DNA from 2 places in the Pseudomonas sp. LBUM1653 genome. Region 2 is predicted to be linked to the other one. Evidence: predicted binding sites of a transcription regulator. Region 2 holds the regulator's gene; the other holds the start of a gene.
What was found. Region 2 encodes sigma-54, which starts transcription at its own class of promoters, with help from an activator protein. Its sites were predicted from a motif close to ANTGGCATNNANNTTGCTNT; they were not measured.
Positions count from the first base shown of each region.

Region 1 (15,931 bases), 610 kb from region 2:
CGCCAGGCAGGTTTCCGCCAACAGCAGTGCTCGCCCACCCATCAGCAAACGAGCCAGGCCCATGTAGATCATGCCAAGCGCCAGTGCGCTGAACGCGGCGGCGAACTGCAGATGCTGAACCAGGGCGAATTGCAGCCCAAAGCCAACCAACGGCGGACCAAACAGCAGCGTGCCATCGACGTAGTCGCCCTTGCGCGCTGACCAGCGCAACAGCGCTTTGCGGTCGTCATCCTCGGGCGCGTCGCGCATCTGCAGCAATTTGTGCCGGGCGAACAACAAGCCGATGGCCAGGTACATCACGAAGAACAGAATCAGGAACGGCTCGGTGCTCCACAGCAACTCTGGCGTATAGGAGCGCAAGCCCCAGGCGAACCCGATACCGAAGGTGCCGGTGAAGCCGATGACATTGAGCAGACGCCAGGTTTTGAACCAGGCGATAACGAGGATGCCCGCGTTGAGCAAGGCGAAGTAACTGAACAGCGCGACGTGACTGCCGGCACCCGTGGAAGCCAGCAGGGGCGCGGCGAATCCGCCCAACGCGGCGGCGGCAGCCAGGCCCAGTGCATCCTGGGTAATGGCCAGAATCGCCGAAAACACCGTCACCGCCACCAACAGACCAAACGCCGCCGAAGGATCGAGCAACGGATGCAGGCGCATCGCGGCAAACACCGTCAGGTACAGCACGGCGATTGCGGCTCCTTGCAGCATCAAGGCGTAATTGTTGTTACGCGATCGCAGCCACCAACCGAGGCCGAGCAGGCCCAACGCAACCCCCGCGACACCGGCATAGCGCAACTCGATCGGCACCACCATGCCCTCGGTGGCGTAGCGCAGCAGGAAGGCCAGGCCGAGGAACAACAGCACCACACCGACCCGCAGCACGGTGTTGCCGCCCAATAGCCACGCACGTGCAGCGTTGATGGCGCGCTCGATAAAGCCAGGTCCACGAGGGTTGGCGGGGGCTTGAGGTTCGCGGTCGGCGGGCGCTGATTTCCAGGCATCGAAGGGCTGCGCCGCAGCGGCGACCGGTTCAAGTTCGGGCGGCAATTCCCAGATCAGTTCCGGGGTTTCGACGGGGGTTTGAGCGACAACCCTTTCAGGAACTGCAACGGCTGCGCTGGCTTGAGGCGCCTTGAACCCAGTGCCCTCGAGCACGGCCAAACGTTGCTCGACCGCCTGCAGCGCAAGCTGCGCCTGTTCAAGCAGGCGACGTTCCTCGACAGCCTGGGTGTCCAGACGACCGATGCGAATGGCCTGACCAATGCCCAAACCAAGCAATGCGCCCAACAGCGCATCGCTGAATGACTCGTCGAGCACCCAGCCGAGCACCAGGCCCATCAGCATGAACATCCATTGCATGGTCGATATCCCTAAGCGCAATCCGAAAAGATTAGCGTAGCCTCCAAAAAGATCGCAGCCTCCGGCAGCTCCTACAGGGATTTGCATTCACCTGAAGGAGCTGCCGGAGGCTGCGATCTTTTGCTGCGCGCCCAGTATATCGATCCGACCGCAGACTTACTCCAACGCCTTCCAGATATCCGTCGCGTACTCACGAATCGTCCGGTCTGACGAAAACCAGCCCATCCGCGAGGTGCTCAACACCGCCGATCGCCACCATTCCTGGGAATCGTGCCAAAGGGCTTCGACGCGCATTTGCGCATTCCAGTAAGAATCGAAATCGGCACAGACCAGGAAGCGGTCATAGTCCACCAACGAATCGATCAGCCCGGTGTAACGGGATGGATCATCCGGCGAGAACACCCCGCCGCGAATGGCTTGCAACACATCATTGAGTCGATGGGACGCGGCAATGTCCGGCACCGCGCTAAACTCGTGGTTCTGCTTGCGCGCTTCAACCTGCTGGGCGCTGAGACCAAAGATGAACATGTTCTCGACGCCGATGCGCTCGGACATCTCCACGTTGGCACCGTCCAGCGTGCCGATGGTCAATGCACCGTTGAGGCCGAATTTCATGTTGCTGGTGCCCGAGGCTTCAAAGCCGGCAGTGGAGATCTGCTCGGACAGATCCGCCGCCGGAATGATGCTCTCCGCCAGGCTGACGTTGTAGTTGGGCAGGAACACGACCTTGAGCAACCCGCGTACGGTCGGGTCGTTGTTCACCACCCGGGCGATGTCGTTCGTCAGCTTGATGATCAACTTGGCCTGGTGATAACTGGCCGCCGCTTTACCGGCGAAGATCTTCACCCGTGGCACCCAGTCGATTTCAGGTTCGGCACGAATCGCCTGGTACAACGCCACGGTGTGCATCAGGTTGAGCAGTTGGCGCTTGTATTCGTGGATCCTCTTGACCTGCACGTCGAACATCGCCGCCGGGTTGACCGCCACCCCCAATCGCTCATGAATCAGGTAGGCCAGGGCCTTTTTGCTGTGCAGACGCTGTTCGGCGAACGCCTTGCGGAACGCGGGCTTATCGGCGAACGGCTGCAGGTCGATCAAGCGCTCCTCGGGCTTGTCCAGCAGGTCCGGGCCAAGGGCATCGACCAGCATCGAGGTCAGTTCCGGGTTGGCCTGGTACAGCCAGCGGCGGAACGTGATGCCGTTGGTCTTATTGTTGATCCGTTGCGGATAAAGCTTGTGCAGCTCGGAAAACACCGTCTTGCGCATCAATTGCGTGTGCAAGCCGGATACGCCGTTGACACTGTGGGAGCCGAGGAACGCCAGGTTGCCCATGCGCACGCGTCGACCGTTGTCTTCCTCGATCAATGACACCGCGCGCAGCACGTCGAAATCGTGGATGCCCTTGGCCCGCAGCGAGTCGATGTGCTGGGCGTTGATCAGGTAAATGATCTGCATGTGCCGTGGCAGCATGCGCTCCATCAGACCCACCGGCCAGGTTTCCAGCGCCTCGGGCAGCAAGGTGTGGTTGGTGTAGGAAAGCGTATCGACCGTGACCTGCCACGCCGCATCCCATGCCACGTCGTAGACATCGACCAATTGGCGCATCAACTCGGCCACGGCAATCGAGGGGTGGGTATCGTTGAGCTGGATCGCCGCGTGATCGCCCAGGGTCAGCACCGAGGTGTGCATGTTGCGATGGCGACGCAGCAAGTCCTGCAGGGATGCGGCGACGAAGAAGTATTCCTGGCGCAACCGCAGTTCCTGGCCGGCCTCGGTGCTGTCTGCCGGGTAGAGTACCCGCGAGATACTTTCGGCCCGGGCCACTTCTGCCACCGCCCCCAAGTGGTCACCGGCATTGAAGCGTTCCAGGTGCAAATCTTCCATGGCCCGTGCGCGCCACAGCCGCAAAGTGTTCACGCTTGCCCCGCGCCAACCGACCACCGGCGTGTCATAGGCAATGCCCCGCACGGTTTCCGCCGGGTGCCAGACTTGCTTGGACTTGCCGGCTTCATCGGTCACGGTCTCGACACCGCCGCCAAAGCCGATTGTGTAAACCACTTCCGGCCGTTCGAACTCCCACGGGTTGCCGAAATCCAGCCAGTGTTCGGTCTGCTCCTGTTGCCAGCCGTCGACGACGGCCTGACGGAACAAGCCGTGCTCGTAACGAATGCCGTAGCCATGACCCGCGATGCCCAGGGTCGACATGCTTTCCATGAAGCACGCCGCCAGTCGTCCGAGACCACCGTTACCCAACGCCGCGTCGGGCTCCAGCAGCCGGATGCGTTCAAGGTCGACGCCGAGTTCGGTCAGGGCTTCGCGTGCCACGTCGAGCAGGCCGAGATTGCTCAGGCTGTCGTAGAGCAGCCGGCCGATCAGGAATTCCAGGGAGAGGTAATAAACCCGCTTCTGTCCTTTGCGGTAAATCTGCCGAGTGTGGTCCATCCAGTGCTCGACCATATGATCACGCGCTGCCAGGGCAATGGCTTCGAACCAGTCATGGTCGAAGGCGTGATCCGGGTCTTTGCCCACCGCGTAGGTGAGTTTGGTCAAGACGGCGTCGCGAAATGCGGCCACCTCTGCTTCGCGAACAAGTGGTTCTTGAGTCATCGATAGGACCTCGAGCGAGCTTGGAATTGTCTGAGACTAGACGGTCTGACAGACGGTATAGACTCTGGTTCGGCAGTTTTTCCTGTTAATGCGCATTAGGCCGGCAATACATTGTCGTGTACCTGATTCAATGCAGGGGCCGTGCCGGATTAGCGGTGCTGCCTGGGTGCCCGTAAAAAAAACTGGCGAAAGGTTGTTCAAAAATCCACCAGTCCCGGTATGATCGCGCGCCCTGATGCACACGCTGGTAACAACCGATGATGAAGCCCAACCTGATCGCCGCCGCGGAGATCGACCGACTCGATACCTGGGCCAAGTACTCTGCCCCAATGTGCGGCTCCTGCCTATCGAGCTGTTGCACCCTGCCGGTCGAGGTCAAGATCAAGGACCTGATCCGCATCGGCATCGTCGATGAGTTCGAACGCGGCGACCCGCCAAAAAACATCGCCAAGCGCCTGCAAAAGGAAGGGATCGTCGAGCGCTACAACCAGAAGTCCGAGATCTTCACCCTCCAGCGCATGAGCAACAACGATTGCCTGTACCTGGATCGTAAGAGCCGTCTGTGCACTATTTATGAAAAGCGCCCGGATACCTGCCGCAACCACCCGAAAATCGGCCCGCGGCCGGGGTATTGCGCTTATAAGCCGAAAGAAGTGGTGCGTGAGAGCAGTAGCCGTCGGACCCTCGAGAAATTCTGATTCAGAATCTCGCTGCCTGACCGGGCCTCATCGCGAGCAAGCTCGCTCCCACAGAGTTTTGTGTCGTTCATAGAATCTGTATTCAGAATTAAAACCTGTGGGAGCGAGCTTGCTCGCGATGGGGCCGGAACTGGCACCGCACAAACCCCAGACAAACAAAAACGCCCCCGGTCTCTCGACCGGGGGCGTTTTTGTTCAGCCGGGGCTAAGTGTTACGCCTTGGCTTTCTTGGCAGCGCGGGTACGCTCGCTTTCGTCCAGGATCTTCTTGCGAAGACGGATGGACTTAGGAGTGACTTCGCACAGCTCGTCGTCCTGGATGAATTCCAGAGCCTGTTCCAGGGTGAAGCGAACAGGTGGAACCAGGGCGATGGTTTCGTCTTTACCCGAAGCACGCATGTTGTCGAGCTTCTTGCCCTTGGTAGGGTTTACGCCCAGGTCGTTGTCACGGCTGTTCAGACCAACGATCTGACCGTTGTAGATTTCCTGACCGTGTTCAACGAACAGCTTGCCACGCGCCTGCAGGGTTTCCAGGGAGTAGGTCAGTGCCTTGCCGGTTTCAACCGAAACCAGAACGCCGTTCTGACGGCCGGACATGTCGCCGGACTTCATCACGTCGTAACGGTCGAAGATCGAGGTCAGGATGCCAGCACCGTTGGTCAGGGTCAGGAACTGGTTACGGAAACCGATCAGACCACGAGCAGGGATGTTGTATTCCAGACGTACACGGCCCTTGCCATCCGGCACCATGTTGGTCAGGTCGCCCTTACGCAGGCCCATCTCTTCCATCACCTTGCCTTGGGATTCTTCCGGCAGGTCGATGGTGACGTTTTCGTACGGTTCGTGCTTCACGCCGTCAACCAGACGGATGATCACTTCCGGACGGCCTACAGCCATTTCGAAGCCTTCGCGACGCATGGTTTCGATCAGTACCGAGAGGTGCAGTTCGCCACGGCCGGAAACCTTGAACTTGTCAGCCGAGTCGCCTTCTTCAACGCGCAGTGCAACGTTGTACAGCAGCTCTTTGTCCAGACGTTCCTTGATGTTACGGGAAGTCACGAACTTGCCTTCTTTACCGCAGAATGGCGAGTCGTTTACCTGGAAGGTCATGGAAACAGTTGGCTCGTCAACGGTCAGAGGCTTCATCGCCTCGACAGTATCCGGCTGGCACAGGGTGTCGGAGATGAACAGCGAGTCCATACCGCTCACGCACACGATGTCGCCTGCAAAAGCTTCTTCAACGTCTACACGGTGCAGACCGTGGTGACCCATCAGCTTCAGGATACGACCGTTACGCTTCTTGCCATCGGCGCCGATAGCGACAACCGGGGTGTTCGGCTTGACGCTACCACGAGCGATACGGCCAACGCCGATAACACCCAGGAAGCTGTTGTAGTCCAGTGCCGAGATTTGCATCTGGAACGGACCTTCACGGTCAACCTTCGGTGGTGGAACGTGGTCAACGATCGCCTGGTACAGCGGGGTCATGTCTTCCGCCATGGCGGTGTGTTCCAGACCGGCAATGCCGTTCAGGGCAGAGGCGTAGATCACCTGGAAGTCCAGCTGTTCTTCGGTAGCACCCAGGTTGTCGAACAGGTCGAAAATCTGGTCCAGAACCCAGTCCGGACGCGCGCCTGGACGGTCAACCTTGTTGATGCACACGATCGGACGCAGGCCGGCTTCGAAAGCCTTCTTGGTCACGAAACGGGTTTGCGGCATAGGGCCGTCTTGAGCGTCAACCAGCAGCAGAACGGAGTCGACCATCGACATTACGCGTTCTACTTCGCCGCCGAAGTCGGCGTGGCCCGGGGTGTCCACGATGTTGATGTGGAAGCCGTTCCAGTTGATGGCGGTGTTTTTCGCCAGGATGGTAATACCGCGCTCTTTTTCCTGGTCGTTGGAGTCCATCACGCGCTCGTCGTTGAGCTCGTTGCGCTCCAGGGTGCCGGATTGACGCAGGAGTTTGTCTACCAGGGTGGTTTTACCATGGTCAACGTGAGCAATGATGGCGATGTTGCGTAGATTTTCGATCACTTGTGTATCTCGATCAGAGGATTCGGTGCGCTGACAAGTCTTGGCAGCGATTTACAGTAGAGTCAGGCCTTGCCGTTACAGCTTGACGGCGGCGTCGGGGGGCCGGTGACGCAAGCCACAGGCAAACAGCCCCGGGCACTTAGCTCGGTCGATAAACGCGCACATTGGCATGTCCCTCACTGAGCAAATGGTGGGCATGCAGGCGACTCATCACGCCTTTGTCGCAATAAAGCAGGTACTGGCGAGTAGGGTCCAGTTCCTTGAAACGAGCGTTCAGTGCATAAAACGGCATCGTTTGTACCTCGATGCCAGAAAGCGCAAGCGGGTCATCCTCGGTGGCATCCGGATGACGGATGTCGATGACGATCTGACCGGCCAGCGCTTCGCTGACTTCTTCAATTTGCAGATCCTGGCCCAATTCGTCGATCACGCGATCGATCGGTACCAGTTTGGCGTTCTCGAGCGCACGCTCAAGGACTGCCATGTCGAATTCTTTCTCTTCGTGCTCCACCCGATGGCGCTTGGCAGCAGTCTTGGGATTCACCGAGATGACCCCGCAGTACTCCGGCATGTGCTTGGCGAAGTCGGCGGTGCCGATTTCGTTGGCCAGGTCGATGATGTCCTGCTTGTGGCTGGCGATCAGCGGACGCAAGACCAGCTTGTCGGTCACACAGTCGATCACGGACAGGTTCGGCAGGGTCTGGCTCGATACCTGGGAGATCGCCTCTCCGGTGACCAACGCGTCGATGTGCAGTCGATCGGCAATCTGCGAAGATGCGCGCAACATCATACGCTTCAATACTACGCCCATATGACTGTTATCGACTTTGCCGAGAATTTCCCCCAGCACTTCCTCGAACGGCACACTGACAAATAACACGCGTTGCGAGCTGCCGTACTTCTTCCAGATGAAATGCGCGACTTCCATGACGCCCAATTCGTGGGCACGTCCACCCAAGTTGAAGAAGCAGAAATGCGCCATCAGGCCACGGCGCATGATTTGGTAGGCCGCGACGGTGGAATCGAAGCCACCGGACATCAGCACCAGCGTCTGCTCCAGCGCACCCAGCGGATAACCGCCGATACCATTGTGCTGGCTGTGGATCACGAACAACCGTTGGTCGCGAACTTCGATGCGGACTTCGATTTCAGGCTTTTTCAGGTCGATTCCGGCGGCACCGCACTGACGGCGCAACTGGCTGCCGACATATTTCTCGATATCAATCGAGCTGAATGGGTGCTTGCCGGCGCGCTTGCAACGTACCGAAAAGATCTTCCCGGCCAGTGCTTCACCGTAGTGCTGCTTGCACTTCTCGACGATGTCATCGAAGTCACCCAGCGGGTATTCGTCGATCTGCAGGAAATGCGCGATGCCCGGCATGCAGCTCAGGCGCTCGCCCATCTCCTTCAGGGCCTTGGGCTCGCTGACGCGGGTCTCCAGCTCGAGATTGTCCCACACGCCGTTCACCACCACAGCCGGGTCCAGGTCACGGAGCACGGCACGGATGTTCTTGGCCAACTGGCGGATGAAACGCATCCGTACCGGGCGGCTCTTGATGGTGATCTCTGGAAAGACTTTTACGATTAATTTCATGGAAACAGCGCGCGCGAGGCCTGCCGAAAAAGGGGGGCGCGGATTATAGCGGAAATTGCTCAAGGTTTGACCAGTTAATGTGCAGAAGGTTTTGCATGCACCAAAACAGGTCATTTATTGAAATGAACGCCACATTGTAGGGCGAGATTTTCCTCTTTAAGGTGCTTTACCACCTTATAAGCGTGAATTTGGGGCAAAAAACCCATGGTGGGGCACTGGCATGCAATTTGCTCCCTTGTGAGGCAGGTTGCCTTGGCAGAGTATTCGCGCCGGCATCACAAACATTAAAGGGCATCCACTACCAGCCCTAATCCACCCGGAGGACACTATGTCGAAGTCGGTTCAACTCATCAAAGATCATGACGTCAAGTGGATTGATCTGCGCTTCACAGATACCAAGGGCACTCAGCACCACGTGACCATGCCAGCTCGCGATGCGCTGGAAGATGACTTCTTTGAAGTCGGCAAAATGTTCGACGGCTCCTCCATCGCTGGCTGGAAAGGCATCGAAGCCTCCGACATGATCCTGCTGCCGGACGATTCCACCGCTGTTCTGGATCCGTTCACCGAAGAGCCGACCCTGATCCTGGTCTGCGACATCATTGAACCTTCGAGCATGCAAGGCTACGACCGCGACCCACGTGCGATCGCCAAGCGTGCCGAAGAGCACCTGAAATCCACCGGTATCGGTGACACCGTGTTCGCCGGTCCAGAGCCAGAGTTCTTCATCTTCGACCAGGTGAAGTTCAAGTCCGACATTTCCGGCTCCATGTTCAAGATCTACTCCGAACAGGGTTCGTGGATGTCCGACCAGGACATCGAAGGCGGCAACAAGGGCCACCGCCCAGGCGTCAAAGGCGGCTACTTCCCGGTTCCACCGTTTGACCATGACCACGAAATCCGTACCTCCATGTGCAACGCACTGGAAGAAATGGGCCTGACCGTCGAAGTTCACCACCACGAAGTGGCAACTGCCGGCCAGAACGAAATCGGCGTCAAGTTCAACACCCTGGTGAAGAAAGCCGACGAAACCCAAACCCTGAAGTACGTCGTGCACAACGTTGCCGACGCTTACGGTCGTACCGCTACCTTCATGCCTAAGCCACTGTACGGTGACAACGGCTCGGGTATGCACGTACACATGTCCATCTGGAAAGATGGCAAGAACACCTTCGCAGGTGAAGGCTATGCCGGCCTGTCCGATACCGCCCTGTACTTCATCGGCGGCATCATCAAGCACGGTAAGGCCCTGAACGGCTTCACCAACCCGGCGACCAACTCCTACAAGCGTCTGGTTCCAGGTTTCGAAGCTCCAGTGATGCTGGCCTACTCGGCTCGCAACCGCTCCGCTTCGATCCGTATTCCTTACGTGTCGAGCCCGAAAGCCCGCCGTATCGAAGCACGCTTCCCGGATCCGGCTGCCAACCCGTACCTGTGCTTCGCAGCACTGCTGATGGCTGGCCTGGACGGCATCCAGAACAAGATCCACCCTGGCGACGCTGCTGACAAAAACCTGTACGACCTGCCGCCTGAAGAGGCGAAAGAGATCCCACAAGTTTGCGGCAGCCTGAAAGAAGCCCTGGAAGAGCTGGACAAAGGTCGTGCGTTCCTGACCAAAGGCGGCGTTTTCAGCGACGACTTCATCGACGCTTACATCGCCCTGAAAAGCGAAGAAGAAATCAAGGTACGTACCTTCGTACACCCACTGGAATATGAGCTGTACTACAGCTGCTGATCCGGTAGCGCCTGCGCAAGCGGCGTGACAAAAAGAGGCCTCCTTCGGGAGGCCTTTTTTATGCCCGAATGTTTACGGTCTGGGCCAACCGTCTCTTCTGACCTATGCTTCAACCCATCGCTTTCGTTTCCGGTCGATTTCATGGGTCGTGGTTTTCTCTTCATCCTGCTGCTGATCGCACTGCCCGCCACAGCGCAGATCTATAAGTACACCGACGCCCAAGGCAACACGGCGTATAGCAATCAACCACCTGATGGCGTCACCGTGCAGCCGGTCGAACTGCCACCACTCAACCGCGTTGCGCCCCAACCCACGCAAGCACTTCCCACACCACCCCCTGCGCAAGATCAGCCCCGCATCGCCTACAACGTACTGGAGCTCACGGGCCTGCCCACCACCGAAGCCCTGCGCGCCAACAACGGCACCTTCACCGTCCACGTGCTGATCGAACCACGCCTGCAAGGCCAGCATCTACTGCGACTGTTGCTGGATGACCAGCCTTATGGCCAACCTAGCAACGTACCGATCCTGCAACTGGTGAACATCGACCGCGGCTTGCACCGCCTCGCGGTACAAGTAGTCAGTGGCGAAGCCATCGTGCAGCAAAGCCCTACCGTTACCTTCACCGTGCAGAGGGTGCACAAGCGCTGAAGGATTTCTAGCGAACAAGCCCGCCGAAACAGAAAACTCGCTCCTGAAGTTCTTTTAACCTCATTCAGGCTTGCGCACTATATTGGTGCGAATGGTTGCACCACGCGCACATTGCAGCCCATTTTGGTTCGAAACTACCCGCGAAAGCTGGCATAGCGCCACGCAATCGAGCGTCAAACGCCCGTTTCAGGGGTTTAGCGCTTCTTTTCGGAGCCTTGGTTTGGTTTTTGCATTTTCCTCGCATCAGCGCTTTATTCATGCGCGCGCCCTGCTCCAAAAGAGGTCCTGAATGACCATCAGTGACGCACTGCACCGCTTGCTGCTCGACAACCTGACCACCGCCACCATCCTGCTCAATGCCGAATTACGCCTTGAGTACATGAACCCCGCGGCGGAGATGCTCCTGGCCATCAGCGGCCAGCGCAGCCACGGGCAGTTCATCAGCGAGCTGTTCACCGAATCCACCGAGGCGCTCAATTCATTGCGCCAGGCGGTCCAGCAGGCGCATCCGTTCACCAAGCGCGAAGCCATGCTCACCGCCCTCACCGGCCAGACCTTGACGGTTGATTACGCGGTAACGCCGATCTTGAGCAATGGCGACACCCTGCTCCTGCTCGAAGTCCATCCCCGCGACCGCTTGCTGCGCATCACCAAGGAAGAGGCCCAGCTGTCGAAGCAGGAAACCAGCAAGATGCTGGTGCGGGGTCTGGCCCATGAAATCAAGAATCCGCTGGGCGGTATTCGCGGCGCGGCACAGTTGCTGGCCCGCGAGCTGCCGGAAGAAAGCCTGCGCGACTACACCAACGTGATCATTGAAGAGGCCGACCGCCTGCGCAACCTGGTCGATCGCATGCTCGGCTCGAACAAGCTGCCATCGCTGGCCATGTGCAACATTCACGAAGTGCTGGAGCGCGTCTGCCATCTGGTCGAGGCCGAAAGCCAGGGGTGCATCACTTTGGTGCGCGACTACGACCCGAGCATTCCCGACGTCCTGATCGATCGTGAACAAATGATCCAGGCCGTGCTGAATATCGTGCGCAATGCGATGCAGGCCATCAGCAGCCAGAATGAGCTGCGCCTGGGCCGCATCAGCCTGCGCACCCGCGCCATGCGCCAGTTCACCATTGGCCACGTGCGCCATCGCCTGGTGACCAAGATCGAAATCATCGACAACGGTCCGGGCATTCCTGCGGATCTTCAGGAAACCATCTTTTTCCCCATGGTCAGTGGCCGTCCGGACGGTACCGGGCTGGGCCTGGCCATTACCCAGAACATCATCAGCCAGCACCAGGGCTTGATCGAATGTGACAGCCACCCCGGCCACACCACGTTCTCGATCTTTCTGCCACTGGAACAAGGAGCCACATCGACATGAGCCGTAGTGAAACCGTGTGGATCGTCGATGACGACCGTTCTATCCGTTGGGTCCTGGAAAAAGCCTTGCAGCAGGAAGGCATGACCACGCAAAGCTTCGACAGCGCTGATGGCGTGATGAGCCGCCTGGCGCGCCAGCAACCGGACGTGATCATCTCCGACATCCGCATGCCCGGTGCCAGCGGCCTGGACCTTCTGGCGCGGATTCGCGAGCAACACCCACGGCTGCCAGTGATCATAATGACCGCGCACTCCGATCTGGACAGCGCTGTCGCGTCCTATCAGGGCGGCGCCTTTGAATACCTGCCCAAGCCGTTCGATGTTGACGAAGCGGTCTCCCTGGTCAAGCGCGCGAACCAGCACGCTCAGGAACAACAAGGCCTGGAAGTCCCGGTCGCACTGACCCGCACCCCGGAAATCATCGGCGAAGCGCCAGCGATGCAGGAAGTGTTTCGCGCCATCGGGCGCTTGAGCCACTCCAACATCACCGTGCTGATCAACGGCGAATCCGGCACCGGTAAAGAACTGGTGGCCCACGCCTTGCACCGCCACAGCCCGCGGGCCGCTTCGCCGTTCATTGCACTGAACATGGCAGCGATCCCCAAGGACCTGATGGAATCCGAGTTGTTCGGCCACGAAAAAGGCGCGTTCACCGGCGCCGCCAACCTGCGTCGCGGGCGATTCGAGCAGGCGGATGGGGGCACGTTGTTCCTCGATGAAATCGGCGACATGCCAGCCGACACCCAGACCCGTTTGCTGCGGGTCCTGGCCGATGGCGAGTTCTATCGTGTCGGTGGTCACGTCCCGGTCAAAGTCGATGTGCGGATCATCGCCGCCACGCACCAGAACCTGGAAACTCTGGTGCATGCCGGGAAATTCCGTGAAGACTTGTTCCACCGTCTCAACGTGATCCGCATCCACATACCGCGCCTGTCGGACCGTCGCGAAGATATCCCGACCCTGGCCAAGCACTTCCTCAGCCGTGCCGCGCAGGAGCTGGCCGTCGAGCCGAAGCTGCTGAAAAGCGAAACCGAGGAATACCTGAAAAACCTGCCATGGCCGGGCAACGTGCGCCAACTGGAGAACACCTGCCGCTGGATCACAGTGATGGCCTCGGGTCGCGAAGTGCATATCGGCGACCTGCCACCGGAGTTGCTGAGCCTACCGCAGGATTCGGCCCCGGTGACCAACTGGGAACAGGCGTTGCGCCAATGGGCCGACCAGGCACTGGCTCGCGGTCAGTCCAGCCTGCTGGACAGCGCCGTGCCGACCTTCGAGCGGATCATGATCGAAACCGCCCTCAAACACACCGCCGGCCGCCGCCGCGATGCCGCCGTGTTGCTGGGCTGGGGGCGCAATACCCTGACTCGCAAGATCAAGGAGCTGGGGATGAAGGTTGATGGCGGGGATGATGATGAGGGGGATGAGGGTTAAACAGCCTCGATTCTTCACTGACCGTCACACCCAATTCGCGAGCAGGCTCGCTCCCACAGTGGATTTGTAGTGTTCTCACGATTTAGTGAACGCTACCGAACCTTGTGGGAGCGAGCCTGCTCGCGAAGCTTTTTGGGCTCCCGTGCACCGCCTGAATGCACCGTGAACCGCAATCGCGCACGATATACAATCCGAAATCCCGCCTCCGTTCGCAATCGAACTCCTATCGAAAAAACACGAAAGCCCCGATTTCCGGGGCTTTCATCGTTTTTACGCGACTTTCTGTTTCAGCTTGTTAAAACCTGGCACGCCCCCTGCAATAGTCTCATCAGTGATTCAGATCACTACCCAGTTTCGGGGGCCTTGGTACAGGCAGGCCGGGGATTCCCCTCTTTACACCGGGCTCACACCGCACAAGCGACGAGCCCCCCCCAGTTTTGGGGTCCTTGGTACAGGCAGGCCGGGGATTCCCTCTTTACACCGGGTTCAGACGCCATGCGCGAACCCTCCCGTTTTGGGGACCTTGGTACAGGCAGGCCGGGGATTCCCTCTTTTATTGCTCTCGGAGATGGATCTCCAGCCGCCAGCGGTCATCGACCTCGCTACCGGCCCACTCCCCCTGAAGGGGCCGCGCCGCCACCAGCGTCAGCAACAATCCCCCGTCACTCAAGCGTACGCGCCAGTTCACGTCCTTGCCGTTGAGCTTGAGCTGGCCTTTTTGCGCCTTGCCTTCAGCTTCGAACAACAGCGCGACACTGCCTTCCACGATCTCGCCGTGGGTCTTGGGCTCATTGTTGAACCACACCACCAACCCGTCGTTCGTCACTTCGATCTGTTGCAATTCGCTGGGATCGGGGGTGGTCAGGCGGCCGATCATCAACCCCACCATCACCCCGACAATTGCCAGTGAAGCCATCACACGCGGGAATAGTTTCGAACGAGAGTCGGCTTGCGGCGTAGAATGCCGCTCATCTTTACCTTCGGAGCCGTGCATGTTTCACGTCATCCTTTTCCAACCGGAAATTCCGCCGAACACCGGCAACGTTATCAGGCTGTGCGCCAACAGTGGCTGCCACCTGCATTTGATCGAACCGCTGGGCTTCGAGATGGACGACAAGCGCCTGCGCCGGGCCGGCCTCGACTACCACGAGTATGCCACCCTGCAACGCCACCCGGACCTGGCCAGCTGCCTGGAAAGCCTCGGTCATCCGCGGTTGTTCGCCTTCACCACCAAAGGCTCGCGGCCGTTTCACGACGCCAGCTTCGCCGAGGGCGATGCGTTCCTGTTCGGCCCGGAAAGCCGTGGCCTGCCAGCCGAGGTGCTCGACGCCCTGCCCGGCGAACAACGCCTGCGCCTGCCGATGCGTGAAGGCTGCCGCAGCCTGAATCTGTCCAACACCGTGGCTGTTGCGGTGTACGAGGCCTGGCGGCAGAACGGATTCAAATAACACCGCCATACTTGTAATTGGATGGACTCGCCCCAGCCGAGGCGTCAATGCGCCACGATGGCAGTCTAAACAGCCAACGACAGCGAGGGCGAGTCCATGAAAAATCATAGTTCGATTGATCAATCCCTGTCTTCTTCCGATTTGTCGGCCTGCACAACTTTGGCGGTCGATCTGGCCAAGCAGGTCTTTCAGGTCGCCGGTGAAGATGTCCTTGGCCAAGTGCGCTACGAGCAGCGGATCAAGTCGCGTGAGGCGTTTTATGAGTTTCTCCAGCAGTTGCCGCCTCATGTCGTGATTTTGATGGAGACCGGTCCGGGTGCTCAAGCCTGGGCCCGGCAGCTGCAAGACAAAGGCAATCTGGCGCGGATTCTTCCAGCCGGTTTGGTGGCCACACACCGCAGCGGGCCTAAAAATGATCGCAACGATGCGCTGGCGATTCTGCGGGCGGGTCGCGATGAAAAAATCTGCGCGGTACCGGTCAAAAGCGTTGCGGCGCTGGCAATGCAAGCGCTGCATCGCGCCCGTCAGGGCTATGTGCGTCGACGCACAGCGGTAAGCAATCAGATGCGCGGCCTGCTGCTCGAGCACGGCGTGGCCTTGGCGCAGGGCGATGTTGCGATCAGTCAGAAAATTCCGCGGGTACTGGAAGATGCCACCCAGCCGGTGCCGGGCCTGCTGCGTGAACTGATCCACGAACTGTTGGCCGAGTGGCGCCATTTGGGCGAGCGCATCAGCGTGCTGACGGGACGCCTGGAAGTGGCCGCCAACGCCGACATGACGGCGAAGCGACTGATGACTGTGCGCGGCATCGGCCCAGTCACTGCCACGGCACTGGTGGCCAAGGAAAGCAAGCCTGAGCGATTTCCCAATGCCCGCAAGTTTGCCGCGTACTTTGGCATGGTACCTGACCAGCACAGTAGCGGGCAGACGGTCCGGCTGGGGGACATGACCAAGCGAGGTGATGTTTATTTACGCAGCCTGATGATCCAGGGAGCCCA
Region 1 covers NZ_CP166803.1:333,763-349,693, reverse strand. Annotated here, with positions in the region: gene ACA054_RS01635 (DUF2339 domain-containing protein) at 1-1,359, opposite strand, end outside; gene ACA054_RS01630 (glycogen/starch/alpha-glucan phosphorylase) at 1,516-3,966, opposite strand; gene ACA054_RS01625 (YkgJ family cysteine cluster protein) at 4,224-4,664, shown strand; gene typA (translational GTPase TypA) at 4,877-6,697, opposite strand; gene thiI (tRNA uracil 4-sulfurtransferase ThiI) at 6,837-8,291, opposite strand; gene glnA (type I glutamate--ammonia ligase) at 8,620-10,026, shown strand; gene ACA054_RS01605 (DUF4124 domain-containing protein) at 10,168-10,677, shown strand; gene glnL (nitrogen regulation protein NR(II)) at 10,967-12,052, shown strand; gene ntrC (nitrogen regulation protein NR(I)) at 12,049-13,485, shown strand; gene ACA054_RS01590 (hypothetical protein) at 14,039-14,479, opposite strand; gene trmL (tRNA (uridine(34)/cytosine(34)/5-carboxymethylaminomethyluridine(34)-2'-O)-methyltransferase TrmL) at 14,478-14,933, shown strand; gene ACA054_RS01580 (IS110 family RNA-guided transposase) at 15,075-15,931, shown strand, end outside.
Region 1: glnA (type I glutamate--ammonia ligase) is a predicted target of sigma-54. The motif match lies at 8,506-8,525, and genes of this name have one in related genera.

Region 2 (15,931 bases):
CGCCGCCAGTTCATCGCTAATCACGTTCAGCTGGAAATTGCAGCCTTCGCCCTCGACTTCAACCAATGTTCCGGGCAGCTTTCCTTCAAGGAAGCTCTTCACTTCTACGGCCTGCATGCTCAACCTCAATCGGCGCCCTGTGCGCGCGGGTCGGACATCATACAAAAAAGCCCCGCGCCTGCGAACCCCGCGAAGCAGGACTCTGACGGGGGGCTTGTTCATAGATGCGGGTTAGGGATGCGCCAACAGCTCGGTCAGTTCACTGACCTGAGCGATTTCGCGCATGTCTTCTGGCATCCCGCGGATGCTCAGCGCCTTGCCGGCCGCCTGGGCATCGCGCATGAAACACAACAACAACGACAGACCGACGCTGCTGGACTTCTCCACCGCCGAACAATCGACCACCACGGCCGCAGCCTTGCTGGCATTGATCAGCGCCTGCCCCTGCTGGCGCAGCTCAGGGCCGGTGCGATAATCCAGCACGCCGCTGAGCCGCAGCTCGCCGGCGTCGTCCATCCGGACCGCCGACTCACTCATTGGGTCTGTTTCTCGGTGGTTTCCTTGGCCTTGGCGACTTCCCCGGCCCAACCATTGATGGTTTTGTCCAGGTCGTTGCCATTGCGCTGCATCGCATCAGCGAACTGATCACGGAACAGCTTGCCAATATTGATGCCGTTGATGATGACGTTGCGCAGTTTCCACTCGCCGCCAACCTTTTCCAGTGTGTAGGACACAGGATAGATCGCGCCGTTGCTGCCCTTGACCGTCATGCCGACGCTCGTACGCTCGCCCGACTCGTCCTTGGCAGGATCAACGGTGATGCCCTGGTTGTTGTACTCGAGCAAGGCATTGCCATAGAACTGGAACAGACCCTTCTTGAAGTTTTCTTCAAAGGTCTTCATTTGCGCAGGGGTAGCTTTGCGCGAGTACTTGACCGTCATGATGCTCTTGGAAATACCTTCGGCATCCACCACCGGCCCGACAATGGTGTTGAGCGCCGTGTAGAAGTCCTGCGGATCCTGCTTGTACTTCTCTTTGTTGGCGGCCAGGTCGGCCAGCAGGCGGTTGGTGGTGTCCTGAACCAGCTCGTGCGCGGTAGGCGCCGCCACGGCGTTGGCCACCAACGGCAAGGCCGCGAGCAGAACCAACAGGCCACGTCGCAAGGTAGAGATCATTCAAAAGCTCCTCATTTGGCGTCTTTGCTAACGGTATTGAGCAGGAATTTACCGATCAGGTCCTCGAGCACCAGCGACGACTGGGTGTCGTGGATGGTCCCGCCATCTTTGAGCAGGGCTTCTTCCCCGCCCACACTGATACCGATGTACTTCTCGCCCAACAGGCCAGCGGTCAGGATAGATGCAGTGGAGTCTGCCGGTAGATTATCTACGCGCTTCTCCACCTGCATGGTCACCCGACCGGTGAAACTGTCGCGGTCCAGATCGATTGCCGTGACCTTGCCGATGGTCACACCGGCCATGGTCACTTTAGCTCTGACAGTCAAACCGGCGATATTGTCGAAATACGCATAAAGTTTATAGGTTTCGGTGCTCGGGCTCGGGGACAGTCCACTGACCCGCAACGCCAGCAACAGCAAAGCCAGGATGCCAGCCAGCAAGAAAAGGCCGACACCGATTTCCAGGGTGCGGTTTTGCATCAGAAATCTCCAAACATCAAGGCGGTCAGAATAAAGTCCAGGCCGAGCACAGCCAAAGAGGCATACACCACGGTCTTGGTAGTGGCACGACTGATCCCTTCTGAAGTGGGCTCGCAGTCATAGCCTTGGAATACGGCGATCCAGGTCACGACGAAGGCAAAGACCATGCTTTTGATGATGCCGTTGAGCACATCGTCGGCAAAGGTCACGCTGTTCTGCATGTTCGACCAGTAGGAACCTTCATAGACACCCAGCCAGTCGACGGCCACCCAGGAACCGCCCCAGATACCCACCACGCTGAAAATCATCGCCAGCACCGGCAAGGAAATGAAGCCGGCCCACAGGCGCGGGGCAATGATGTACTTGAGCGGGTCCACCCCGATCATTTCCAGGCTGGAGAGCTGTTCGGTGGATTTCATGTTGCCGATTTCCGCCGTCAACGCCGACCCGGCACGCCCGGCGAACAGCAATGCCGTGACCACCGGCCCCAGCTCACGCAGCAGCGTCAGCGCCACCATCTGCCCCACCGCCTGCTCCGAACCGTAGCTGGACAGGATGTTGAAGCCTTGCAGCGCCAGCACCATGCCGATGAATATCCCGGAGACCACAATGATCACCAGGGACATCACACCCACCGAATGCAGTTGCTTGATCAGCAAGCCAAACCCGCCACCAATGCCACCGCGCCCCAGAAGTGCGTGAAACAGAAAAATCGACGAGCGCCCGAACACCGCCAGCACATCGATGCCAGCGTGGCCGAACCGGCGCACCCTTTCCAAAAGTGAAATTTTGCGCATCAACGCTTCCCCAGAAGATCTGCGCGGTAGTCCGTCGCTGGAAAGTGATAGGCGACCGGACCGTCCGGTTCGCCTGTCATGAATTGACGGATACGCGGCTCGTCCGAGTTCATCAGCTCGTCCGGCGTGCCCTGCCCCAACACCTGCCCGTCGCCCACCACATAGATGTAGTCGGCGATGCTGGCGGTTTCGGCCAGGTCATGGGAAACCACGATACTGGTAATGCCCAGCGCATCGTTGAGCAAGCGGATCAGGCGCACCAGCACACCCATGGCGATGGGGTCCTGGCCGACAAAGGGCTCGTCATACATGAGAATCTGCGGATCGAGCGCAATCGCCCGCGCCAGCGCGACGCGACGCTTCATGCCGCCGGACAGCTCGTCGGGCATCAGGTCGATGGCGCCCCGCAACCCCACGGCCTGCAATTTGAGCAGGACGATGTCGCGGATCATTTCTTCGGGCAGCGCGGTATGAACGCGCAATGGAAAGGCGACGTTCTCGAAGACATCGAGGTCGGTAAACAGCGCGCCACTCTGGAACAGCACACCCATGTGCTTGCGTGCATCGAACAGATCACTGCGCGACAACGCCGGCAGGTTCTGACCATTGACCCAGACTTCGCCACTGGCAGGCCGCAACTGCGCGCCCATCAAGCGCAACAGCGTGGTCTTGCCACACCCGGAAGGCCCCATGATGCCGGTGACCTTGCCGCGCGGGATACGGATATCAATGTTATTGAAAATGCTGCGCGCACCGCGCTTGAAGGTCAGTCCCTTCAGCTCGACCGCGTAGGCGTTATCGGCACTCATCTAAACTCCTTGCGATGCAGCCTCACACTCGGACGCCTGGCTTCCTGACAAAAGCACATACCTCCTGGGCGGGCCGAACTGGCGGCGAACTATATCACTGCAAGCGCCACGCGCCCAAGGCCAATGCCGGGCGATGTTCAGCATCATGACAGCCAAAAAGCTCCATCTAGAGGGGATTCGGTAACAACGAATGACAATGGGCGACGAACTTGTGTGAGGGTTTGGGCCATAACAGCTATAATCGCCGCCTTTTCATCAGGCTGAACGTTTTCGAAATGAGCCAATCCAGCGACCTGATCAAGTCAGCACAGCGCACCATCCGCCTCGAACTGGAAGCCGTAAAAGGCTTGCTACCCCGTATCGACGCGGATTTCGTGCGCGCCTGCGAGATGATTCTGGCCAGCAAGGGACGCGTCGTCGTGGTCGGCATGGGTAAATCCGGGCACATCGGCAACAAGATTGCCGCTACCCTTGCCAGTACCGGCACTACGGCCTTTTTCGTGCACCCTGCCGAAGCCAGCCATGGCGACATGGGCATGATCACCCGCGACGACATCATCCTGGCGCTGTCGAACTCCGGCTCAACCAACGAAATCGTCACCCTGCTGCCGCTGATCAAGCGCCTGGGCATCCAGCTGATCAGCATGACCGGCAAGCCCGACTCCCCGCTGGCCAAGGCGGCGGAGGTCAACCTGAATGTTCATGTCGAGCACGAGGCCTGCCCGCTGAACCTGGCGCCCACCTCGTCGACGACCGCCGCGCTGGTCATGGGCGATGCCCTGGCCGTTGCGTTGCTGGAAGCCCGCGGTTTTACCGCCGAGGATTTCGCCTTTTCCCACCCGGGCGGTGCGCTGGGCCGACGCCTGCTATTGAAAGTGGAAAACGTCATGCACGCCGGACAGGAGCTGCCGCAAGTACAGCGTGGCACCCTGCTCAAGGATGCATTGATGGAAATGACCCGCAAAGGCCTGGGCATGACCGTCGTACTCGAGGCCGACGGCAAGCTGGCCGGGATATTCACCGACGGTGACTTGCGTCGCACGCTGGACCGCAGCATCGACATCCACAACGCCATTATCGATCAGGTCATGACGGCCCATGGCAAGACCGCCCGTGCCGAAATGCTCGCCGCCGAGGCCCTGAAAATAATGGAAGATCACAAAATCAACGCGCTGGTCGTGGTCGACAGCGAAGATCGCCCGGTCGGTGCCCTGAACATGCACGACTTGCTGCGTGCGGGAGTAATGTAATGAGCACGGACCTGCTGCAACGCGGCCAACAGATCAAACTCGCAGTGTTCGATGTCGACGGCGTCCTGACCGACGGGCGCCTGTACTTCCTCGAAGACGGTAGCGAGTTCAAGACGTTCAACACCCTCGACGGCCAGGGCATCAAGATGCTGATGGCGGCCGGCGTGCAGACCGCGATCATCAGCGGCCGCAAAACCCCTGTGGTCGAGCGACGAGCGAAAAACCTCGGCATTCCCCACCTGTATCAAGGTCGCGAAGACAAACTGGTGGTGCTCGACGAGCTTCTTGGCCAACTCGGCCTAAGCTATGAGCAGGTCGCCTACCTCGGTGACGATTTGCCGGACCTGCCGGTGATCCGCCGTGTTGGTCTGGGCATGGCAGTGGCCAACGCCGCCAGTTTCGTGCGCGAGCACGCTCACGGCATCACCCAAGCCCGCGGTGGCGAAGGTGCCGCCCGTGAATTTTGCGAATTGATCCTGCGCGCCCAAGGCCGCCTCGATGAGGCCAACGCCGCGTACCTGTGAGCCAGATCATGCTAAGTAAAAAGATTCGCAACATTCTGGTGTTCGGTAGCATCACGGCGATTTTCGCTGCGGTCGGCTATTGGAACATCAGCCCGGAACGCTTCCTCGACAAGCCGGTAGTGCGGGTCGATGAGAGCGCAATCGACTATTACGCCACCAACGCCCACAGCGTGCAGTACCTGCCGGATGGCAGACTGCAATACGAGATGACGTCGGACAAGGTCGAGCACCTGAAAGCCACCGAAGTGACGCTGCTGACCAACCCCGACCTGAACATGTTCCGGGGCACCGAGTTCCCGTGGCACGTCCAGAGCGAAAAAGGCGAAGTCAACCCCGACGGCACCCAGGTCGAACTGATCGATTCGGTGCGCATTACCCGTTTCGACGAGAAAAACCGCAGGACGCTGATCACCACTACTCGCATGACCGTGTTCCCGCAGCAGCAATATGCGCAGACCGAGCAAGACGTTAGAATCGACGGCGCTGGCGGTGTATCGACTGGCAAGGGAATGAAGGCGTATTTGAAAGAAAGCAGGATACACCTGCTATCGAACGTAAGAGGACAGTATGAGGCTCGTTAAAACCCTCCCTATTTTGCTCAGTCTGGGCGCAGCACTGGGAAGCGTGAGCGCCTGGGCTCTGCCGGACGATCAGCAGCAGCCAATCCGCATTCAGGCCGACGACGCCCAACTGGACGACAAGCAAGGCATCGCCACTTACACCGGCGACGTCATCATCACCCAGGGTTCGATGAAGGTCACCGGCAACAAGGTGACCATGACCCGCGCCCCAAACGGCGACATCGACGTGGTGACTTCGGTGGGCAACCTGGCCTACTTCGAGCAACTGCAGACGGCTGGCGACACCAAGCCTGTTCAGGGCTGGGGCGTGACCATCCAGTACCTCGCTCCGCAAAACCGCGTAGTACTGATCGATAAGGCCAAAGTCATCGATAAGGACAACAACGTCACCCAGGGCGAAAAAATCGTCTACGACACCGAGAAGAAGCTGGCCAGCGCCGGTCGCGCCACGGGCAGCAAGGTGACCGAGTCGCGTCCGCGCATCGACATGGTGATCCAGCCGAAAAAGAAAACCGAAGAGCAAAAGGCCCCGTAATGGCAACTCTGAAAGCCCAGCACTTGGCCAAGAGCTACAAGAGCCGCCAGGTCGTGCGTGACGTCAGCCTGTCCATCGACAGCGGCCAGATCGTCGGCCTGCTCGGCCCTAACGGCGCCGGCAAGACCACCTGCTTCTACATGATCGTCGGCCTGGTACAGGCCGATCAGGGCCGCGTGCTGATCGATGACCTCGACGTCAGCCACCAGCCGATGCACGGTCGCGCCAAGGCGGGCATCGGTTATCTGCCGCAAGAAGCGTCGATCTTCCGCAAACTGTCGGTGGCCGACAACATCATGGCCATCCTCGAGACCCGCAAGGAACTCGACAAGGCCGGTCGCCGAAAGGAACTGGAAAGCCTGCTGCAGGAGTTCCACATCAGCCACATCCGCGACAACCTCGGCATGAGCCTGTCCGGTGGCGAACGCCGCCGGGTGGAAATCGCCCGGGCACTGGCCACCAACCCGAAATTCATCCTGCTCGACGAACCTTTCGCCGGCGTGGACCCGATCTCGGTGGGCGACATCAAGCAGATCATCCACCACCTCAAGGCCAAGGGCATCGGCGTGCTGATCACCGACCACAACGTCCGCGAAACCCTGGATATCTGCGAAACCGCCTACATTGTCAACGATGGCCAACTGATCGCCGAAGGCGACGCTGAAACCATCCTGGCCAACGACCTGGTGAAGGAAGTGTACCTGGGGCATGAATTCCGTCTGTAAGCGTCGAGGTGTCCGGCGGGTCGCCCAAACGCTTGCCGCAATAAAAAATCAACCTTTTTTTATTGTTACAGCGCTCTAGGCAAACGCCGCGGTTTCGGGCATATAATTTGCTTATGTTTGGCGCTCCGGCGCCCTGTAGTGGATGGCGCATGTGCGCCGGCGAATAAGGTGTTAAGCCCCTGCCATGAAACCATCGCTAGTCTTGAGAATGGGCCAGCAGCTGACGATGACACCGCAGCTGCAACAGGCCATCCGCCTGCTCCAATTGTCGACCCTGGACCTGCAACAGGAAATCCAGGAGGCCCTGGAGTCCAATCCGATGCTCGAGCGCCAGGAAGAAGGCGACGACTTCGACAATTCCGACCCTCTGGCCGACAACGCCGAACACAAACCCAACACCGAAATCCAGGAACCCTCCTACCAGGAAAGCGCCCCGACGGTCGATAACATCGAGGAAGGCGACTGGAACGAGCGCATTCCCAACGAACTGCCTGTCGACACCGCCTGGGAAGACGTCTACCAGACCAGCGCCAGCAGCCTGCCGAGCAACGATGACGACGAGTGGGACTTCACCACCCGCACATCGGCCGGCGAGAGCCTGCAAAGCCACCTGCTGTGGCAATTGAACCTGGCACCGATGTCCGACACCGATCGCCTGATCGCCGTGACCCTGATCGACTGCATCAACAACCAGGGTTATCTGGACGAGACGCTGGAGGAAATCCTCGAAGCCTTCGATCCGGAACTGGACATCGAACTGGACGAAATCGAAGCCGTCCTGCACCGCATCCAGCAATTCGAACCCGCCGGCATCGGAGCGCGCAACCTGGGCGAATGCCTGCTGCTGCAATTGCGCCAGCTACCCGCCAAGACGCCTTGGCTGGCCGAAGCCAAGCGCCTGGTCACTGACTACATCGACTTGCTCGGCAGCCGCGACTACAGCCAGCTGATGCGCCGCATGAAGCTCAAGGAAGATGAACTGCGCCAGGTGATCGAACTGGTCCAGAGCCTCAACCCGCGCCCGGGCTCGCAAATCGAGTCGACCGAAGCCGAATACGTGGTTCCGGACGTGATCGTGCGCAAGGACAACGAGCGCTGGCTGGTGGAGCTCAACCAGGAGTCGGTGCCTCGCCTGCGGGTCAACGCCCAGTATGCAGGCTTCGTTCGCCGTGCCGACACCAGCGCCGACAACACCTTCATGCGCAATCAGCTGCAGGAAGCCCGCTGGTTCATCAAAAGCCTGCAAAGCCGCAACGAAACCCTGATGAAAGTGGCCACACAGATCGTCGAGCATCAGCGCGGCTTCCTGGAGTACGGCGACGAAGCCATGAAACCATTGGTGCTGCATGACATCGCCGAAGCGGTCGGCATGCACGAGTCGACGATTTCACGGGTGACCACGCAGAAATTCATGCATACCCCTCGGGGCATCTATGAATTGAAATACTTTTTCTCCAGCCACGTCAGCACCTCCGAGGGCGGAGAATGCTCGTCCACGGCGATTCGCGCGATCATCAAAAAACTGGTTGCCGCGGAAAATCAGAAAAAGCCGTTGAGTGACAGCAAGATCGCTGGTTTACTGGAGGCACAAGGCATTCAGGTGGCTCGCCGCACCGTCGCCAAGTACCGCGAATCCCTGGGGATCGCGCCTTCGAGCGAACGCAAGCGGTTGATGTAGGGCCACGCCACAGCGTTCCAGTGGCAGATCATCTGGATCTGCCGCTTTATGCACTGGCAACGAAGGAGAAGCTGTATGCAAGTCAACATCAGTGGACACCAACTGGAAGTGACCGAACCTCTTCGCTCCTACATCGGCGAAAAACTCGAACGACTGGAGCGACATTTCGACAAGATCACCAACGTGCAGGTCACGATGACGGTCGAAAAGCTGAAGCAGAAAATCGAAGCCACGCTGCATATTCCCGGCAATGAAGTGGTCGCCAACGCGGAACATACCGATATGTACGCGGCAATCGACGCCCTTACCGACAAGCTGGATAAACAACTCAAAAAGCATAAGGAAAAGACCCAGAGCCTCCTCCAGGGCGCTACGGGTCGTTAACACTCCCAACCCATGATCCGACTTGAAAGCATCCTGACCCCCGGCCGTTCCCTGGTGAACGTGCCGGGCGGCAGTAAAAAGAAAGCCCTCGAGCAAATTGCCAACCTTATCCACAAAGAAGTGCCGGATCTGGAGATGCAAGATGTCTTCGAGGCTCTTATTGCCCGTGAAAAACTCGGCTCAACCGGTTTTGGCAACGGCATCGCCATTCCTCACTGCCGCCTGAAGGGTTGCACCTCGCCCATCAGCGCCCTGATGCACCTTGATGCACCCATCGATTTCGACGCCATCGACGGTGCCCCGGTTGACCTGCTGTTCGTTCTGCTGGTCCCGGAAGCCGCTACCGATGCGCACCTGGAGCTGTTACGCCAGATCGCCAGCATGCTCGACCGCAAGGAAGTGCGCGAAAAACTGCGCAGCGCCCCGAGCAATGAAGCCTTGTATCAGGTTGTCCTGGACGAGCAAAACGGTCATTAATCATGCGCTTGATCATCGTCAGCGGGCGTTCCGGCTCCGGTAAAAGTACCGCCCTCGACGTCCTCGAGGACAACGGCTACTACTGCATTGACAACCTGCCTGCCGGGTTGCTGCCCGAACTGGCCGAGCGAGCGCTGATACACACCGAGCTGGCACAACCGCTGGTTGCCGTATCCATCGATGCTCGCAACCTGCCAAGTCACCTGTCGCGGTTCCCCGAGTTGCTGGCAGAAGTGCGCAGCCGCCATATCCAGTGCGATGTCCTGTACCTGGATGCCGATGAGGAAACCCTGCTCAAACGTTTCTCGGAAACCCGTCGGCGTCACCCGCTGAGCAATGCCAACCGCTCACTGGCTGAAGCGATCAACGACGAGACCACCCTGCTCGGACCGATTGCCGACCTTGCCGATCTCAAGCTCAACACTACCAGCCTGAATTTGTATCAGCTGCGCGATACCATCAAGCTACGCCTGCTGAACCAGCCGGAACCCGGTACGGCATTCCTCGTGGAGTCGTTCGGGTTCAAGCGTGGCATGCCGGTCGACGCCGACCTGGTCTTCGATGTGCGCTGCCTGCCCAATCCTTACTGGAAGCCGGAACTGCGCGAGCAGTCCGGACTCGACCAACCGGTGGCCGAGTACCTGGCGGCGCAACCCGATGTCGAGGAAATGTTCCAGGACATTTCTACTTACCTGCTCAAATGGCTGCCACGCTTTGCCGCCAGCAACCGTGCCTATGTCACCATTGCCATTGGCTGCACCGGCGGCCATCACCGCTCCGTCTACCTGACTGAACGTCTTGGCCAGGTCCTGCAGCAATCCCTGAAGAACGTCCAGGTTCGCCACCGCGACCTCAGCTAAAGGATTCACACCGCGATGCCTGCTCTGGAAATCGAAATCATCAACAAGCTGGGCCTGCATGCGCGCGCTTCGGCAAAATTCGTTGGGATCGCCGGTCAATTCAAGGATTGCACGATCAGGGTAGGACGCACGCCAGAGACCACTGTCGACGGTAAAAGCATCATGGCAATGATGATGCTGGCTGCCGGCAAGGGCACCAAGATTTATCTAAGCACGGAAGGCGAGCAGGAACAGGAAGCGCTGGATGCGCTGGTGACGTTGATCAACAACTTCTTCGACGAAGGCGAGTAAAGGTCAAGATCAAAAGATCGCCCGAACGCTGGCCGAGCCTGCGGCATCTACACGGAACATAAAATCAGGCCGACCGGCAGGCCGCCTCGCTCTGGCTTTTGCTTTGGCTTTGTTTTTGATTTTCTTGCCCCCTCGAGAGGCCGAGTGGAGGTTCTGCGCAGTGGGCAACCCGGCATGGATGCCGGGTTAGCCGCCCCCGGCCATGGATGGCCGATGGCGGCGGGCCCACGGAGCAGGACCGGAGCGAGGGCATGCCGAGCCTTAGCGAGGCACCGAACGCCAGGGGCAAGAGCCCTTGGTTACTTGGGGCTTTTCCAAGTGACTCGCCGTAAGGGCGAAACCATAAGTGGCCGTTACCGCAGGAATGGATATGTACTCAGTCAACAAAATCCAGGTCGGCTGTCAGGCCGCATTCGCGAGCAGGCTCGCTCCCACAATAGATCGGGTATAGCCGCAAGAGATTGGTCGGCTGCGAGGCCGCCATCGCTACGATGTGGCCCTCATAGCCGACAAGCCAGCTCCTTGGGAAACACGATCCATCCAGGAGCTGCCGCAGGCTCGAACCGCGTTCTTACGATCTTTTTAGGCCAACGCCGTATCCATCACCATCATCAAACAAAACCCGATCAGCAACCCAAGGCTGGCCAGCTTGTCGTGACCGTGCCGCCGCGACTCGGGAATGACTTCATGGGTAACCACCAACAGCATCGCCCCCGCCGCCAGCGCCAACCCCAAAGGCAACAGCAGTTCGGCCAGGCTCACCAGCCACGCGCACAACAGCGCGAACACAGGCTCGACCAACCCTGACGCCGCACCAATCAGAAAGGCCTTGAAACGCGACATCCCTGCCCCGGCCAAGACCAACGCGATCACCAACCCTTCCGGCACATCCTGCAAGGCAATACCCATTGCCAGACTGTCGGCATCAGCCATGCCGCCACCGGCCGACACACCGACCGCCATGCCTTCAGGGATGTTATGGGCAATGATTGCAAACACAAACAGCCAGATCCGTGGCGGGATCACCGGATGCTCGACGGTGCCGACGAGCATTTGTGGTGAAGCCCCCGAGACCTTGCGATCCACCAGGAAAAGACCGAACGCGCCGAGCATGATGCCAAAACAGATCAGGCTGCTGGCTACCCACGGCGTCATGCCAAGGTTTTCTGCTGCGGCAATCCCCGGCACGATCAGCGAAAACGCTGTCGCCGCGAGCATCACGCCAGCACCAAAGCCCAGCAGCGTATCGCCGAGTGCCTGGGGCATACGCCGGATCACCAGCACCGGCACGGCCCCGAGCGCAGTGCCAAGGGCGCAGATCGCTCCGCCCTGCAATGCCCGCGATAGCCTCGGCTCCAGGTCCAGCCACGCTAGCCCGTGTGCAACCAACAGGCTCATGCCCGCCAGCAGTAACAGCGATCCAAATGCGTAACGAAACATTCGTCCACTTCCGACCGCCAGTGTTTCAGTGCACATAATCAGCCTTGGTTGTTTTTATAAAAGACTCAGGCCAGTGCCGCTTGATAGCGCGCAGCAACTTCTGGCCAATTGATCACGTTGTAGAACGCGCTGATGTATTCCGGACGGCGGTTCTGATACTGCAGGTAATAAGCGTGCTCCCACACATCCAGGCCAAGGATCGGCGTATTGCCGTTCATCAAGGGGCTGTCCTGGTTGCCACTGCTTTCCACCACCAGGGTCTTTTGCGGTGTAACGCTCAGCCAGGCCCAGCCACTGCCGAAACGGGTCAGCGCGGCTTTGGTAAAAGCGTCCTTGAAACTGTCGAGGCCACCCAATTGCTCATCGATAGCCTGGGCCAGCGTGCCTTCAGGCTTGCCGCCGCCGTGGGGCGCCATGACCTCCCAGAACAATGAATGGTTGGCGTGGCCGCCGCCCTGATTGATCACCGCCGCACGGAGCTTCTCAGGCAGTTGCTGCACGGCGGCGACCAGTTTTTCCACCGGCCACTCGGCGAACTCGGTGCCCTCGACAGCAGCGTTCAGGTTATTGATATAGGTCTGGTGGTGCTTCGTGTAGTGAATCTCCATGGTCTGCGCATCGATGTGCGGTTCCAGGGCGTCATAGGCATACGGCAAGGCAGGCAGGGTAAAAGCCATGTTCAGTGGACTCCATGATGGTGAGGCGCAGGCGAGGCAGCATCGATGTGCAGCAAACGATGGGTGCGTGGGTATTCACCGTGTTCGCTGATGAAATTCAGTAGCTCGACGTAGGTCTTGTTGCTCTGGCGCAGCGCCGCTTCACGCAGGGCTGGCGTCAGTCGCGGCTCCTGCATGGCCTGCAACAAGTGCTGGTGGATGGCGCACAGATACTCGGCGCTCTCCTCCGGCTGATTCAGGCTCAGATGCAGGTCCGCCAGGTTGTGATGGGAGATCACGCAGGCCGCCACCGCTTCATCGGCATTTCCCCAGCGCTCGAACAGCACTTGGGCCAGGGCCAATGCCTGCAAGTAAGCCTCGCGGGCATCGACCAGCTCGCCCAACATGAAACAGCGATTTGCCCTTTCGATCGTGCGTTTCCAGTGCTCCATGGTGAGCCTCCAAAGCGGTGGTGGTGCTTACACGCCGCCAGCGGTGAGTTTTTCCGGATTGAGCAACTCTTCCAGCTGGCTACGCGACAGGTCGGTGTGCTCCAGCGCGACATCGATCACCGGACGCCCCTGCTGATAGGCCTTCTTGGCGATTTCAGCGGCTTTCTGGTAGCCAATGATCGGGTTGAGTGCCGTCACCAGAATCGGATTGCGCGACAGCGCTTGCTTGATCCGGTCTTCGTTGACCTTGAAGCTGGCAATCGCCTTTTCACCCAGCAGCCGGCTGGAATTGGCCAGCAACTCGATGCTGCTCAGCAGGTTCTGGGCAATGATCGGCAGCATCACATTGAGCTCGAAATTGCCCGACTGACCGGCAATGGTGATTACCGTGTCGTTGCCGATCACCTGAGCGGCGACCATGGCGGTGGCTTCCGGGATCACCGGGTTGACCTTGCCGGGCATGATCGAAGACCCCGGCTGCAAGGCTTCGAGCTCTATCTCACCAAGGCCGGCCAAAGGACCGGAGTTCATCCAGCGCAGGTCGTTGGCGATTTTCATCAGCGAAACCGCGGTGGCCTTAAGCTGGCCGGATACGGCTACGGCGGTGTCCTGCGACCCGATCAAGGCAAACAGATCCACGCCCGGGGTGAATTGCACCTGGGTCAGCTTGCTCAGCTGTTGGCTGAAGCGCGCAGCGAATTCGGGATGCGCATTGACCCCAGTGCCCACTGCCGTGCCGCCCTGGGCCAAGGATTGCAGGCTCGGCTGCAGGCCCTGCAAATGACCGATGTTGGCCTTGAGTTGTTGCGCCCATCCATTGAGTACCTGGCTCATGCGCACCGGCATGGCATCCATCAGGTGGGTGCGACCGGTCTTGACGTGGTGATGCACCTCTTGCGCCTTGCGCTCGATCACCTGTAGCAGCCCGGTCAGGGCTGGCAGCAACTGCTCGTGCAAGGCCAGCGCGGCACTGACGTGAATAGTGGTCGGGATGATGTCGTTGCTGCTTTGACCGCAATTGACGTGATCGTTGGGGTTCACCGGCTCGCCGAACAGGCGGCTGGCCAGGGTGGCGATCACTTCGTTGGCATTCATGTTGGAGCTGGTGCCGGACCCGGTCTGGAAAACATCCACCGGGAAATGCTGCATGAAATCGCCTTCGAGCAGACCTTGCGCCGCCTCGACGATGGCGTTGCCCTGGGACTCGCTGATCTGCTTGAGCTCGATGTTGGCCCTGGCAGCAGCAGCCTTGGCCAGGATCAGCGCGCGAATGAACTGCACCGGCATCGGCTTGCCGCTGATCGGGAAGTTATCCACCGCACGTTGAGTCTGTGCGCCGTAGAGGGCGTCTTGTGGGACCTGAAGTTCGCCCATGCTGTCGCGCTCAATACGTGTCTTGGTCATCTGAAAATCCTTGCACCAGTTCTATGAGAGGAATCGAGGGTTGCAACTCGCAGGTCGCCAGTTGCCAGGTGTAGCTTTGCCAGCGCTTGAGGCGGCATTTGCACAATGAGAGGCGTTCGAGTTCGCGCAACGGGCGCCAGGCCTGGTCGAGGCAATAGGTGCGCCAGTGCCAGGGCAGCGCGACATCGGCGGCGGTGTCGAGCAGCAAACGCAAGGATGTTTCAGCAATGGTCCATGGAGAGGTTGCCGTGCAACAGGCCAGATACCGGCCTTCGGCCAGGTAATGTTCGATCAGGCGCGGCTCGTCTGGATCCATCGCACAACGGATCTGGCGACTCATCCAGCGCCAGCTTTCGAGGTAAGGCTGCTCGTGCAAGGCAGAACTCATGATCCGGGGCTCATTCGGTAATGAGATTTATTATTAGATGATAATGAGAACCAACACAAGTATAAGCCAACACACCAGATCCATTGTGGGAGCGAGCCTGCTCGCGAAAGCGGAGTGTCAGACGACATGTAAGTCGGAAGTGAGGACGCATTCGCGAGCAGGCTCGCTCCCACAGGGGACGTGTAATCCCAATAAAAAAGGCGCACCACCCATTGGGTGGCGCGCCTTTTTTGTGTAACGGTGCGGCTTAGCTGCCCGCCACCGTCATCCGCTCGATCAACACCGAACCCGTGCGAATGTTGCTGCGCAGTTCCAGGTCATTACCCACGGCTACGATCTGCTTGAACATGTCACGCATGTTGCCGGCAATGGTCACTTCCTGGACAGCGAACTGGATTTCGCCGTTCTCGACCCAGTAACCCGCCGCGCCACGGGAGTAATCACCGGTGACCATGTTCAGGCCCTGGCCCATCAATTCGGTGACCAGCAGACCACGCCCCATGCGACGCAGCAGGGCGGCCTGGTCTTCATCGCCATGGGTGACGAACAGGTTGTGCACGCCGCCAGCGTTGGCGGTGCTCGGCATACCAAGTTTGCGACCTGAGTACGTGCCGAGTATGTAGGACACCAACTCGCCTTTTTCGACGAATGGTTTGGCGTAGGTTGCCAGGCCATCGCCATCGAACCCCGCACTGCCCATGGCCTGCATCAAATGCGGACGCTCGTCGATGGTCAGCCATTCCGGGAACAGCTTTTGCCCCAGGGTTCCTTCGAGGAACGAGGATTTACGGTACAAGTTACCGCCGGAAATCGCAGACAGGAAACTGCCGAACAACCCGCCGGCCAGCTCCGCGGAGAACAGCACCGGCACTTCGCAGGTCGGGACCGGGCGCGCGCCCAGACGGCTTGCCGCCCGTTGCGCAGCACGTTGGCCGATGCTCACCGGATCGGCCAGCAAATTGCCCTGGCGGTTCACGTCGTACCAGTAATCGCGCTGCATCTGGCCATCCGCCTCGGCGATCATGA
Region 2 covers NZ_CP166803.1:946,822-962,752, reverse strand. Annotated here, with positions in the region: gene ACA054_RS04270 (BolA family protein) at 1-117, opposite strand, end outside; gene ACA054_RS04265 (STAS domain-containing protein) at 232-537, opposite strand; gene ACA054_RS04260 (MlaC/ttg2D family ABC transporter substrate-binding protein) at 534-1,175, opposite strand; gene mlaD (outer membrane lipid asymmetry maintenance protein MlaD) at 1,187-1,654, opposite strand; gene mlaE (lipid asymmetry maintenance ABC transporter permease subunit MlaE) at 1,654-2,451, opposite strand; gene ACA054_RS04245 (ATP-binding cassette domain-containing protein) at 2,451-3,260, opposite strand; gene ACA054_RS04240 (KpsF/GutQ family sugar-phosphate isomerase) at 3,536-4,510, shown strand; gene ACA054_RS04235 (KdsC family phosphatase) at 4,510-5,034, shown strand; gene lptC (LPS export ABC transporter periplasmic protein LptC) at 5,043-5,615, shown strand; gene lptA (lipopolysaccharide transport periplasmic protein LptA) at 5,602-6,150, shown strand; gene lptB (LPS export ABC transporter ATP-binding protein) at 6,150-6,875, shown strand; gene ACA054_RS04215 (RNA polymerase factor sigma-54) at 7,060-8,553, shown strand; gene hpf (ribosome hibernation-promoting factor, HPF/YfiA family) at 8,629-8,937, shown strand; gene ptsN (PTS IIA-like nitrogen regulatory protein PtsN) at 8,950-9,414, shown strand; gene rapZ (RNase adapter RapZ) at 9,417-10,274, shown strand; gene ACA054_RS04195 (HPr family phosphocarrier protein) at 10,290-10,565, shown strand; gene ACA054_RS04190 (ZIP family metal transporter) at 11,148-12,041, opposite strand; gene ACA054_RS04185 (superoxide dismutase) at 12,071-12,682, opposite strand; gene ACA054_RS04180 (DUF2753 family protein) at 12,685-13,113, opposite strand; gene ACA054_RS04175 (class II fumarate hydratase) at 13,141-14,517, opposite strand; gene ACA054_RS04170 (FagA protein) at 14,498-14,905, opposite strand; gene pmbA (metalloprotease PmbA) at 15,153-15,931, opposite strand, start outside.